DNA from 2 places in the Hyphomicrobium nitrativorans NL23 genome. Region 1 is predicted to be linked to the other one. Evidence: predicted binding sites of a transcription regulator. Region 1 holds the regulator's gene; the other holds the start of a gene.
What was found. The regulator LexA, encoded in region 1, represses DNA repair genes until DNA is damaged. The targets are predictions, from matches to a motif close to TGTTCNNNNTGTGTTCNG.

Region 2: the regulator LexA is predicted to act here: its motif matches at 4,011-4,028, upstream of W911_RS06270 (PA0069 family radical SAM protein).

The regions. Positions count from the first base shown of each region.
Region 1 covers NC_022997.1:2,329,969-2,335,702, forward strand. The annotation lists partial or broken gene W911_RS10855 (IS1 family transposase) at 1-445, shown strand, start outside; gene lexA (transcriptional repressor LexA) at 1,778-2,494, shown strand; gene W911_RS10865 (ComEC/Rec2 family competence protein) at 2,488-4,650, opposite strand; gene gltX (glutamate--tRNA ligase) at 4,838-5,734, shown strand, end outside.
Region 2 covers NC_022997.1:1,349,147-1,354,880, forward strand. The annotation lists gene W911_RS06255 (PP2C family protein-serine/threonine phosphatase) at 1-13, shown strand, start outside; gene ybaL (YbaL family putative K(+) efflux transporter) at 4-1,779, opposite strand; gene W911_RS06265 (ribonuclease HII) at 2,122-2,775, opposite strand; gene W911_RS06270 (PA0069 family radical SAM protein) at 2,848-3,987, opposite strand; gene W911_RS06275 (glycosyltransferase) at 4,114-4,851, shown strand; gene W911_RS19005 (uracil-DNA glycosylase) at 4,878-5,156, opposite strand; gene W911_RS06280 (uracil-DNA glycosylase family protein) at 5,060-5,734, opposite strand, start outside.

The DNA.
Region 1 (5,734 bases):
ATCGACTTTGCCCAACTCGTGAAGATCTACGGCGACGTTCCTAAAGGCCGCGGTGCGGAAGCGTCTGAGCGCAAGTACAGCCCGCCTGAGTGCATCGGTGCGAAGAAGACGCCTATCGTGGGTAAGCCGGACGCGAAGCACATCTCCACGTCCTACGTAGAGCGGCAGAACCTCACCATGCGTATGAGCATGAAGCGGTTCACCCGCCTGTCCAACGCCTTCTCAAAGAAGCTCGCAAAACCACCGTCACGCGCTCTCGCTCTACTTCTACTTTTACAACTGGTGCCGCATCCACAAGACGCTGCGCGTCTCGCCCGCTATGGCCGCAGGGCTTACGGACAAGCTGCTGTCGTTCGAAGACCTGATTGAGCGGATGGATGCGGTCGCTCCGAAGCCCGGCCGACCGGCGACCTACAAGAAGCGCGAATCAGGCAGAATCGCATAGAAGATATAGATGCTATGAGGTGATCATGCGGTACTCGCATCTCGCTTTTGTGCGCGCCAAGTACAGCATACTGCACGAAATTTTCTATCAAGCCCGGAAAGACCCTCTTTCATTTTACCCTGACCCGTACGGTCCCAGGCCCGTGCCGACAATTCTTGCGCATGAAGTTCTTATCTTCTGTGTGGCGCCCGACCCCAATGAGGCAATCGAAATCTCCATGTTTGGTCGGGATGGCGCTCCAAGCTGGGTGGACAGTTTTGAGGTCGTCGAGGTTGGTGTTTACTCCTGCCACGCACCGCGAGAAATGGTTTGGGATGAAGAATGGGAAGAGGAAATCGAAGTTCATCGCACGAGCGAGAGCATCGTGCGCGATCTTTTCCCAGTGTCCGAGCCACGACCTGCGAGGGCGCGAAAGCTACTCATTGTCCAGTGCCCGTCAGAGGCGGAAGAATCCGACGTTACTCGCCTTGATAATCGAGTTAGGCGGGCTCTCGTGAACGTTAGAAGCGTGTGGCAAGGCAAGCTCGTACGCGCGTACTGCTTTACACACGACCTTCGATGTCGAGACGTGGCAGAGGCATTGTCCGGCATTATCGACCACGATGAGGTTGACGACTACCTGATGGTCGAGCCTCTTGCCGTCCCATTCTCAAGTCTGCCTCTTTCACCGCTTAAGGATTGGGTTGAGCGGGATTTTGCCCGCCTTCCGAAGGCTACCTTGCCTCACCGTAGAACACGCAGATCCGGGCAGCGAGGCTCATGACTGCGGCATCGTCCAGCTTTCCAGCATCCAGAAGCCGGCTTGCACATCGCCGGCACTCAGCATCTGCCTCCTGCCAGTCCCCTTTGAACCGCTTGAGCATCATGGACGCCAGGGCGAATGGATGATCGTCCGGTATTCCGGACTCTCGCAATCGGGCAAGTACGCGAGACGGGTCAGCTAGCACGACGGTTCCCCCTACACGGAGATTCGCCGGTCTCGGTTTCTGGCGCCTTAACGCCCCAAATTTCAAACTGAGACACTACCTCATTACAGGTTGCGCTTGCAGAACGAGCCGGGAACGATTAGCGTACATTCACGATTTGTTTAGGTGAGTCTTACGACTCGGGTTTCGACGCGTCATCCGGCTTTGCGGATCGAGCCGGCACGGACAGGATACGGACGAAGGTCTGATTTCGGGGCTTGCGGCAGAAACGCCGCAGACAGGGATCGCCCGTTTTGATCCTCGCCGTTGTGGCGCATCGGCGTTCCCGTGAAGGGCGCGCCGCCGGAACGTCGTAGGCGGAATAACTCTCGGCCTTGGAAGTCCGGGCCTTGCACGGGAGGCATGAATGCTGACGTCGAAGCAGAAAGAGCTTCTGCTCTTCATCCACGAGCGTATGCAGGCCGATGGCGTCCCGCCGTCGTTCGACGAGATGAAGGACGCGCTCGATCTCAAATCCAAATCCGGCATCCACCGCCTCATCACGGCGCTGGTCGAGCGTGGCTTCATCCGCCGCCTGCCCCACCGGGCACGCGCCATCGAAGTGCTGAAGCTGCCAGAAAGCTCCACCGCACAGGCCGCAGAGGCACTCCGCCGCGTCGGATTCCAGCCGAGCGTGATCGAAGGCGCGAAATCGCGCGCGCCGGATATTTCGCTCCCTCCCTCGCACATGCTCGATAGCCGCACCGTTTCGGTGCCGGTGATGGGGCGCATCGCGGCGGGCGTCCCGATCTCCGCGATCCAGAACCACACGCATGACATCGCCTGCCCGCCCGACCTTTTGACCAACGGCGAGCACTTCGCCCTCGAAGTCAAAGGCGATTCGATGATCGAAGCCGGTATTCACGATGGCGACACCGTCATCATCCGTCGCTGTGAAACGGCCGAGAACGGCGACATCGTCGTCGCCCTCGTCGAGCACGAGGAAGCCACCTTGAAGCGCCTGCGCAAAAAGGGTTCGACGGTTGCGCTCGAAGCGGCCAATCCGGAATTCAAAACGCGCATCTTCGGTCCCGATCAAGTGGACATCCAGGGCCGTCTCGTCGGCCTCATCCGGCGCTACTGATCGGCAAGCGGAGCGGCGGAGCCGATGGAAGCGCCGGGCGACGCGTCGCGCGTGCGATTCGAGCGCCTCGGCCGCTCGGGGCGTTCCGTCCATGGGCGCACGCCGCGCCGTGCGGCCACCGATTCCGCCCGCACCACGCGGGGCGCGTTGCGGTCCGGGCTCTCCGCTTCGTCTTGAATATAAACCGCGTGCGCGCCGTTGCGCCGCAATGCCGCGCGATCGAAAACAGCGAGCGGCCTGTCGCACCCGCGCGGACGACGCGGCCCGCCGACAAGAATATCCGCATGCGCACAGTCTTCCGCCGTGGCGGAGGAATGGCGGGCAATCGCGATACGAAGCCCCTTTGTCTCGCCGATGCAGCCCGCCCCGTCGCACAAAAGACCGCGAGCCTCCCGCGCGGCGCGGGCCCCGCGCGCATCGCCATCGTGTTCGAGCCAGCGGCCGAGCTCGAAATTTCCGGACGCCCCGCGCGTGGCAACGAGCAGGCCGTCGGCGCCCCGCACCGCCACGAGGTCGCCCCCGCGTCCCACAAGAATATCCGGCCGTTCCTTTCCGCCAGCGAGCAGCGCGCCCGCGGCGATGACGGGAAGCCCCCAGAGCCGCCACCGCGTTTGCCAGAGCATCAGCCACAGCCCGCCCGCGACCATGAGCGCGAACGCGGTCCCGCGGATTTCCGGGATCACGCCCACCGCGCCCGGAAGCGCGGCGACGACGTAGGCCGTCCAGCTCATGAAATCGATTCCGAGCGCCATGATTGGCAGCGCCAGCCATTCGAGCCCGAACGGCATCAGGACAAGGGTGAGCAGCGCCGCCGGCATGATGACGATATTGACGGCGGGCCCGGCAATGAGATTGGCGAGCACGGCGTATTGCTGGCTTTTGTGGAAGTGATAGATGCCGATGGGCGCCACCGCGAGGCTCGCGATCACGGTCGAGAGCAGGATGCCGCCGAGAAAAACGACGCCCAGTTTCCCCCATCCGCCGAAAGTCGTTTGCTCTGTGCGCCGCCGGATCAATTCGTATCCGGCAATCAGCGCGATGACGGCCGCGAACGACATTTGGAAACCCGGATCGAGCAGGCTTTCCGGCATGACGAGCAGGATGAGAAGCGCCGAGAGCGCGACGTTGCGCATTGCGAGCGCCTGCCGGTCGAGCAGGACCGCGACGAACATGATCGAAATCATGATGAAGGCGCGGACGGTGGCGATTGCGGCCCCCGAGATGAGGAGATATCCGGTCGCGCCGACGAGACCGGCGACGGCCGCCCATTTCTTCGTCGAGATCCGCAGCGCAACGGCCGGAAACAGCGCGAGCAGAACCCGCGCCGAGAGAAACACGGCACCCGCCATGATCACCATGTGCAGGCCCGAGATCGACAGGATGTGGATGAGGCCGGAGTCGCGGTAGGCGTCGTTCGTCGCGTCGGTGATGCCGCCGCGCTCGCCCGTGATCAGCGACACGGCGATCTGGCCTGTCTCGCCCGGCACGACGGCGCGAATGCGCTCGCCGATTTCGAGCCGCAAGCGTTCGAGCGAAAGGCGTACAGCCCGCGTCGCGCTCTGCGCGTATCCTTCGGGCGGCGCTTCGATCTCGGCGGCGGCGAGCGCATAACCCGTCGCGCCGAGACCTTGAAACCAGGCCATGCGCGCGAAATCGTATCCGCCGGGCAATGCGGGCATCGGCGGCGGCCTCAAGGTTGCGCGAAGACGCACCGCATCGCCTGGCTTCAACCCGTCCCGCGTCTTCAGAACCCAGAGGCGCACCCGCTTCGGTGTTGCATCCGCCGATAGCCCGCGGATCGACGTCACGCGGAGGGTGAGCCGCTCGCCTCGTGTCGCGCGCGGCTCGATCAATTCCACGATGCCGCGCACGTCGGCAAAGCGCATCTCGTGGCCGAGCACCGGCGCGCGCGTCCATTCCGTTCGCGCTTTCGAAACGGCGAAGCCGAGCGCAACCGCGAATAGAGCCACCGCCGCGAGGCGGATCAGCCCGGGCCTCCCGCTCGCCACGAGCAGCGCCGAGGCCGCCGCCAGCCCTCCCAAGGCGGCCCAAAGGCTGGGCTCCAAGGGCAGCGCGAAGTAGAGCGCGATGCCGAGACCGACGAAGACCGGCAGCCACACGAACCAGCGGGCGCGCTCCTCTTCCAGCCGGGCCATCGGGCTCCAGCGCGCGGTCAAGGAGCGCGAATCGTGCGGAAAATCCGAGACAAAAGGCCCATTCCGCCTTTCGTTTCCGCCGGATACGTTCACCTTCGCCCTCTCCCCCGCACGCCTGAGCTAGTCTCATTGCGCCGGGCTATGCTACACGGGCGCCCAAACCTCTCAAACCTGAGCCAAACCCTCTATGACCGAGACTTCATCGAGCCCGGCACGCGCGCCCGTCGTGCGCTTCGCCCCATCCCCCACCGGGTATCTCCACATCGGCGGAGCGCGCACCGCGCTGTTCAACTGGCTCTACGCCAAAGCGAAGGGCGGGACGTTCCTGCTGCGCATCGAGGATACGGATCGCGAGCGCAACAATCCGGCGGCGGTCGCGGCCATTCTCGATGGCCTGCGCTGGCTCGAACTCGACTGGGACGGCGAGCCCGTCTCTCAGTTCTCGCAGGCGGACCGTCATCGCGAGGTGGCGGAGGCTCTGCTCGCGCAAGGCGCGGCCTACCGCTGCTACCTCACGCCTGAGGAACTCGATCAGATGCGCAAGGCGGCGGAAGCCGAGAAGCGCCCCTTCACGGTTCAGTCGCCCTGGCGCGACCGCGATCCCGCCGACGCACCCGAGGGCCAGCCCTTCGCCGTGCGCCTCAAGGCCCCGCGCGAAGGCGAGACGGTGATCGAGGACCGCGTGCAGGGCCGTGTCGTGTTCCAGAACAAGGAGCTCGACGACCTCATCATCCTCAGGAGCGACGGCAACCCCACCTACAATTTGGCCGTGGTGGTGGACGACCACGACATGGGTGTGACGCACGTGATCCGCGGCGTCGATCACCTGACGAACGCCGCGCGCCAGACGCAGATCTATCGCGGCATGGGATGGGATGTGCCGGTATGGGCGCACGTGCCGCTGATCCATGGCAGCGACGGTGCCAAGCTCTCGAAGCGCCACGGCGCGCAGGGCGTCGAAGAATATCGCGCGATGGGCTACCTGCCGGCGGCGCTGCGCAACTATCTCGTGCGCCTCGGCTGGAGTCACGGCGACGACGAGATCATGTCGACGGAGGATCTCGTCCGCTGGTTCGACATCGAC
Region 2 (5,734 bases), 980 kb from region 1:
CGATCAGGACTGACGTTCGTCGCCGTTCCCGGACGGTTGCGCGGCAGCCGCCGAGACCTGTTGCGGGTTAGCACCCGCGCCCAGAGACGTGATGGTCTCGTGGTAGCTGTCGAGCAGCGCATCGGCCAGAGTGTCCGTCGTGATGACGACTTCGTTTGCGCCGCAACTGCGCAGATAGTCCGCTTCCGCCTCCGACTGTGCGCGGCCGATGATCGGCATGTGCGGGTTTGCGGCGCGGCCCTGCTCGATGATCTGTCCGGATTCGAAGTTGCTCGGGATCGCGACGAGCATGGCAGCGGCTTTCGCCGGGTTGGCCGCGTGCAGCAGCGTCGTCGCCGTGCCCGAAATGCCTTCGATGCCGCGGGCGTTGAGCTGTTTGATCTGCTCGTCGCTTTCGTCGATCACGTAGAGCGGCTGAGGGTGGGGCGCCAGGGCGTCCACGACACGCTTGCCCACACGGCCCGCGCCGATGACGATGGCGTGACCCTGCAGCGTCGTGACCGGAACGGGTTCCTCGGCAATCGGAGTTTCGGGCTCCGAGGTTGCTTTGGCGCCCTCGGCGACCTTCTCGCTTCTCAGCTTTATGCGATCGAGGCCTGCGAACAGCAGCGGGTTGATCATGATCGAGAGCAGTGCGCCCGCGAGGATGAGGTCGCGACCTTCCGCCGGCAAGAGGCCGACGCTCATGCCGAGAGCCGCGAGAATGAAAGAGAACTCGCCGATCTGCGCGAGGCTTGCTGAAATCGTGAGCGCGGTGCTCATCGGGTGGCCGAAGGCGCGCACGATGGCGAGGGCGGCGAGCGACTTTCCGATGACGATGATGAGCACGGTTGCGGCGACCGCCATCGGCTGATCGACGAGAATTTTCGGGTCGAACAGCATGCCGACGGACACGAAGAACAGTACCGCGAAGGCATCGCGCAGCGGCAGGCTTTCGTTGGCTGCCTGCTGGGAGAGCTGGGATTCGCTTAAAATGAGCCCAGCGAAGAACGCGCCGAGCGCGAACGAGACGCCGAACAGATTGGCTGCAATGAAAGCCACGCCGAGCGCGATGGAAAGCACGGCGAGGCGAAACAGCTCGCGTGAGCCGGTATGTGCCGTGTAGTGCAGCACCCAGGGGATGACGCGGCGTCCGATGATCATCATGACCGCGACGAAGAGCGCGACTTTTCCTATGGTGATGGCCACCGTCGTCATGAGCTGATTGACGTCGACGACGAGGCGGCCGGGCGCTGCGTTCTCGGCGTGGCCGCCGAGCAATGGCGCGATCGCCGGCAGCAGAACGAGGGTGAGGACCATGACGAGGTCCTCCACGATCAGCCAGCCGACGGCGATCTGGCCGCGCTCGGTGGTGATCAGGCGTCGTTCTTGCAGTGCGCGCAGGAGTACGACGGTGCTTGCGACCGAAAGGGCGAGGCCGAACACCAGCCCGCCGCCTGCGGACCATCCGAGCACGTGGGCCAGCGCCGCGCCTAGAAGCGTCGCGACCGCGATTTGAACGATGGCGCCGGGGATGGCGATGTTGCGTACAGCCCAGAGCTCGCGCATCGAGAAGTGAAGGCCGACGCCGAACATCAGCAGGATCACGCCGATTTCTGCGAGTTCGTTGGCGAGATCCTGGTCGGCAACGAAGCCCGGCGTGAACGGGCCGATGGCGATGCCTGCGACCAGATAGCCGACCAGCGGTGAGATGCGAAGCCGATTGGCCAACGCGCCGAACACGAACGCCAGCGCCAAGCCCGTGACGATCGTCGCGATGAGCGGCGTGTGATGCGGCATTGGTCGGGCGCTTCCCGTTTTGTCGATGTGTTGCGGTGGCCATGAGACGACGATCTCAAGCGGCGCGCAGGAGGACGAGGCCGCATCCGGACACGGCGCTCCTGTAATTTATCGGGCAAGGAACCCGCGATGTCCATGCGTCGTCCGCGCCGAGGGTGCTCAAAGAAGGGGCAAATGCGACGCGGGGATGGTGCGGCGCGCGCGTCGCCCGGTGCCGGGATCTCCGGCGTTTTCCGTGCGAGAGATCGGAAAAGTTTTTCGGGCTGAGGCGTTTGGCGAGGCCGCGATGCTGGCGTGCCGCGTCCGGGGCTCGCCGAAAACCCTCCGTTAGAAGATTTTCGGTCAGGGTGCGGCGGTGGCTTCCGCTAAGCTCAGCGCGAGTTGAACCGGGCGGAAGGAGCGCCGGTGCTCGTGCGTGAGGCCGAGCCGGACAAGGGCAGCGCGATGCTCGGGCGTGCCGTAGCCTTTGTGCCGCTCGAAGCCGTATCCCGGCAGCTCGCGCGCGAGAGCGATCATGATCCGGTCGCGCGTTACTTTCGCGACGATGGAGGCCGCCGCGATCGAGAGGCACTTGGCGTCGCCCTTGACGATGGTGCGTGTCTGGCAGGACAGGCGGGGCGCGCGGTTGCCGTCGACGAGTGCGAGACGCGGACGGCAGCAAAGCTCGCCCACCGCGGTCTGCATGGCCCACATGGTGGCGGCAAGGATGTTGTCGCGGTCGATGCGGCCCACGTCGCCGATGCCGACGCCGATGGCGAGTGCAGTTTCGCCGATGCGCTCGTAAAGGCGTTCGCGGTCGTCGGCGTCGAGCGCCTTCGAATCGTCGATGCCTTGGGGGATGCGATTCGGATCCAGCACGACGGCGGCCGCGACGACGGGGCCCGCCCACGGCCCGCGGCCCGCTTCGTCCACGCCCGCGATGAAGCCGTCTGCAAGCGCCAGCTCGGCAGCTTCCAGCTCGAAGGTCGGTACGATTCGCGAATCGGCCACTCTCATGGACGAAGCGTCGCGGCTCGCGGCGTCCGTGTCAAAGCGGCTTGTGGACAGGGGGGTATGTCGCGAGCCGATCTACAACAGCGTCATCTGGCTTCCTTTCGCGACGGGGGGCTTGAAGAGGTCTGTGCGAAGCGCCTGACGGCGCGTGTTCATGTCGAGCCGCTTCAGCGCCAAGCGGAAGCGAAGCGCGATCTGCTCGGCGTAGGGGCCGTTGCCTTTCTGGCGGAGACCGAACTCGGGCGTGTAATCCGCGCCGCCGTGCATCGATCGCAGGAGATTGATCACGCGGCTGGCGCGGTCGGGAAACGCGCCCGCAAGCCACTCGCGAAACACGTCCTTGAGTTCGAGCGGCAGGCGCAAGAGCACGTAACCGGCCTCGCTGGCTCCGGCGCGGTGTGCCGCCTCCAGAATGCGTTCGATCTCGCTGTCGGTGAGGCCCGGCACGATGGGGGCCACCATGACGGAGACGGGCACGCCAGCCTCGCTCAGCGCACGCACGGCCTCAAGACGTTTCGCAGGGGTTGTGGCGCGGGGCTCCATGGCGCGCGCGATGCGCCGATCCAGAGTTGTGACCGACAGGGCGACCTTCGCGAGGCCGCGCGCGGCCATGCGCGAGAGGATGTCGATGTCGCGGACGACGAGCGCGGATTTGGTGACGATGCCGACCGGGTGGCCGGTGCGCTCCAGGACTTCGAGAATGGCGCGCGTGATGTGCCGCTCGCGCTCGATGGGCTGATAGGGGTCGGTGTTGGTGCCGAGCGCGATGACGGCCGGCTTGTAGTTTTTGCGCGCGAGTTCCTGTTCCAGCAGTTCGGCGGCGTTGGTCTTGGCGTAAAGCTTGGTTTCGAAGTCGAGGCCGGCCGAATGGCCAAGGTAGCAGTGCGTCGGACGCGCATAGCAATAGATGCAGCCGTGCTCGCAGCCCCGATACGGATTGATCGACTGATCGAAGGAGATGTCGGGGCTTTTGTTGCGCGTGATGATGGAGCGGGCGGGTTCCTCGTAAACGTCGGTGCGAAGCGCTTCCAGTTCGCCCAGGCTTTCCCAGCCGTCGTCGAACGCGGTGCGCTTTTCGCTTTCGAAGCGCCCTGTGTGGTTCGACTGCGCTCCACGGCCGCGGCGGCGGTCGGCCTCGACGAAGCCGCCCGGCGTCGCTTCGGATTTTGCGAAGCGGCTTGCTTTGGGCTGAGGGATGATCGGTCGGGGCGACATGGCAAAGAGACTAGCCAATCGCTGAGAACAAATAAAGAACAAAATAAGGGGGCGGGTGGCAGTCTCCTATGCTCCGATGCCGCAAAAGCTTGTTGCGGAGCCTTCGATGGTGCAAGACAAGTATCCATGATCTCTGTCGTCATTCCCACCTTCAACGCCCAACACAGCCTGGCCGAGACGCTGACGTCGCTCGTTCCGGCGGCGGTCGAAGGTGTGGTGTGCGAGGTGATCGTCGCCGATGGCGGATCGACCGACCGTACCTTCGACATCGCGGATGGCGCGGGCGCCGAAATCGTCAAAGCGCCCGCAGGGCGCGGCGCGCAGCTTCGGGCCGGCGCGGAGCGGGCCCGTTTCCCATGGCTCCTGTTCCTCAATTCCGGCACGTATCTCGATGCCGGCTGGGAGCGCGACGCGGCCCAGCATATCGAGCGGGTGAAAAGCGGGCGGCGTAAAGCTGCGGCTGCCACGTTCCGGTTCGTTCTCGACGACGAAGGGTTCGGCGCACGGATGGCGGAGCGGATGGCCGCGTTCCGCATGGGGCTGCTCAAGCTGCCCTATGGCGATCAGGGCCTGCTGCTTCCGCGCACGCTTTACGACGAGGTCGGCGGTTTCGGGGCGCTGCCGCTGCTTGAGGATGTGGATCTTGCGCGCCGTCTCGGGCGGCGCCGTCTCGCGGTGCTCAATGCGCGTGCGGTGATGGACGGGGAGCGCTATCGCCAGGATCGCACGCTGACGCGGACGGCCCGCGCGCAGGCCTGTCTCGGGCTTTATCTCGCGGGTGTGCCTGTCAAGGCGATTGCTGCCGTCTTCGGGAGCCCGCAGAAACGTGTTAGCGAGACGATTGCCGAGCGCAGGGCGTCGTAAGCCGCCGCACTTTGATCTTCGCACGATTAGGATTTCGGTTCGTTTCCGTCCAGTGCCGCGCGGACGGCCTGGAGATCGCGCCATGCTTGCCGCTTCGCGGCTGGCGTGCGGAGGAGATAGGCTGGGTGCAGCGTCGCCATCGTGCGAATGGCGCGTCCGCCGTTCTCGATCTCGCGCCAGCGGCCGCGGAGCCGCATGATGCCCTCGGTTACGCCCAGCACTTGCTTTGCCGCCGCGCCCCCGAGGAGCAGCACGACATCAGGCGCGACGAGTTCCATCTGGCGCTCAAGGAACGGGCGGCAGATTTCGCTTTCCTGCGGGGTCGGCGTGCGGTTGCCGGGGGGGTCGCCAATAGACGACGTTGGTGATGTGAACGTCGGTCTCCTTGAGCGAAATCGCGGCCAGCATCTTTGTCGAGAAGTTGGCCCGCACGGCCCACGAACGGGAGGCCGGCCAGGTCCTCGTCGCGGCCGGGGGCTTCGCCCACGATCATGAGGCGAGATTGCTTTGCGCCGCGATAGAAGCAGAGGTTCTTGGCCGTTGCCTTGAGCCCGCAGCCGTCGAACTGGCGGAGGGTGGCTTCGAGGGCATCGAGATCGGCTGCGTCCCGTGCCGCTTGCCGGGCGGCGCGTTCCGCCGCTTCCGCAGGCGCGCCAGCGAAGGGACGCGCGGTCGGCGTGGAGGGGGCGCGCCCGGGTGGGTCGCCGATGCTCTCCCGAGGGGGCGCGATGCGGCCCTGACGTGGCGCGGGCGCGGGATTGGCCGCGGGTGCGCGGGGCGGCGTTGGCGAGAGGCTCTGGCCGGTTTCCTGATCCGCTGGGCTGGGGGAGAGGCGAAAGCCCCGTCCAGGCGCGGCGTCACCGCGGTCCAGCCAGTTGACTGC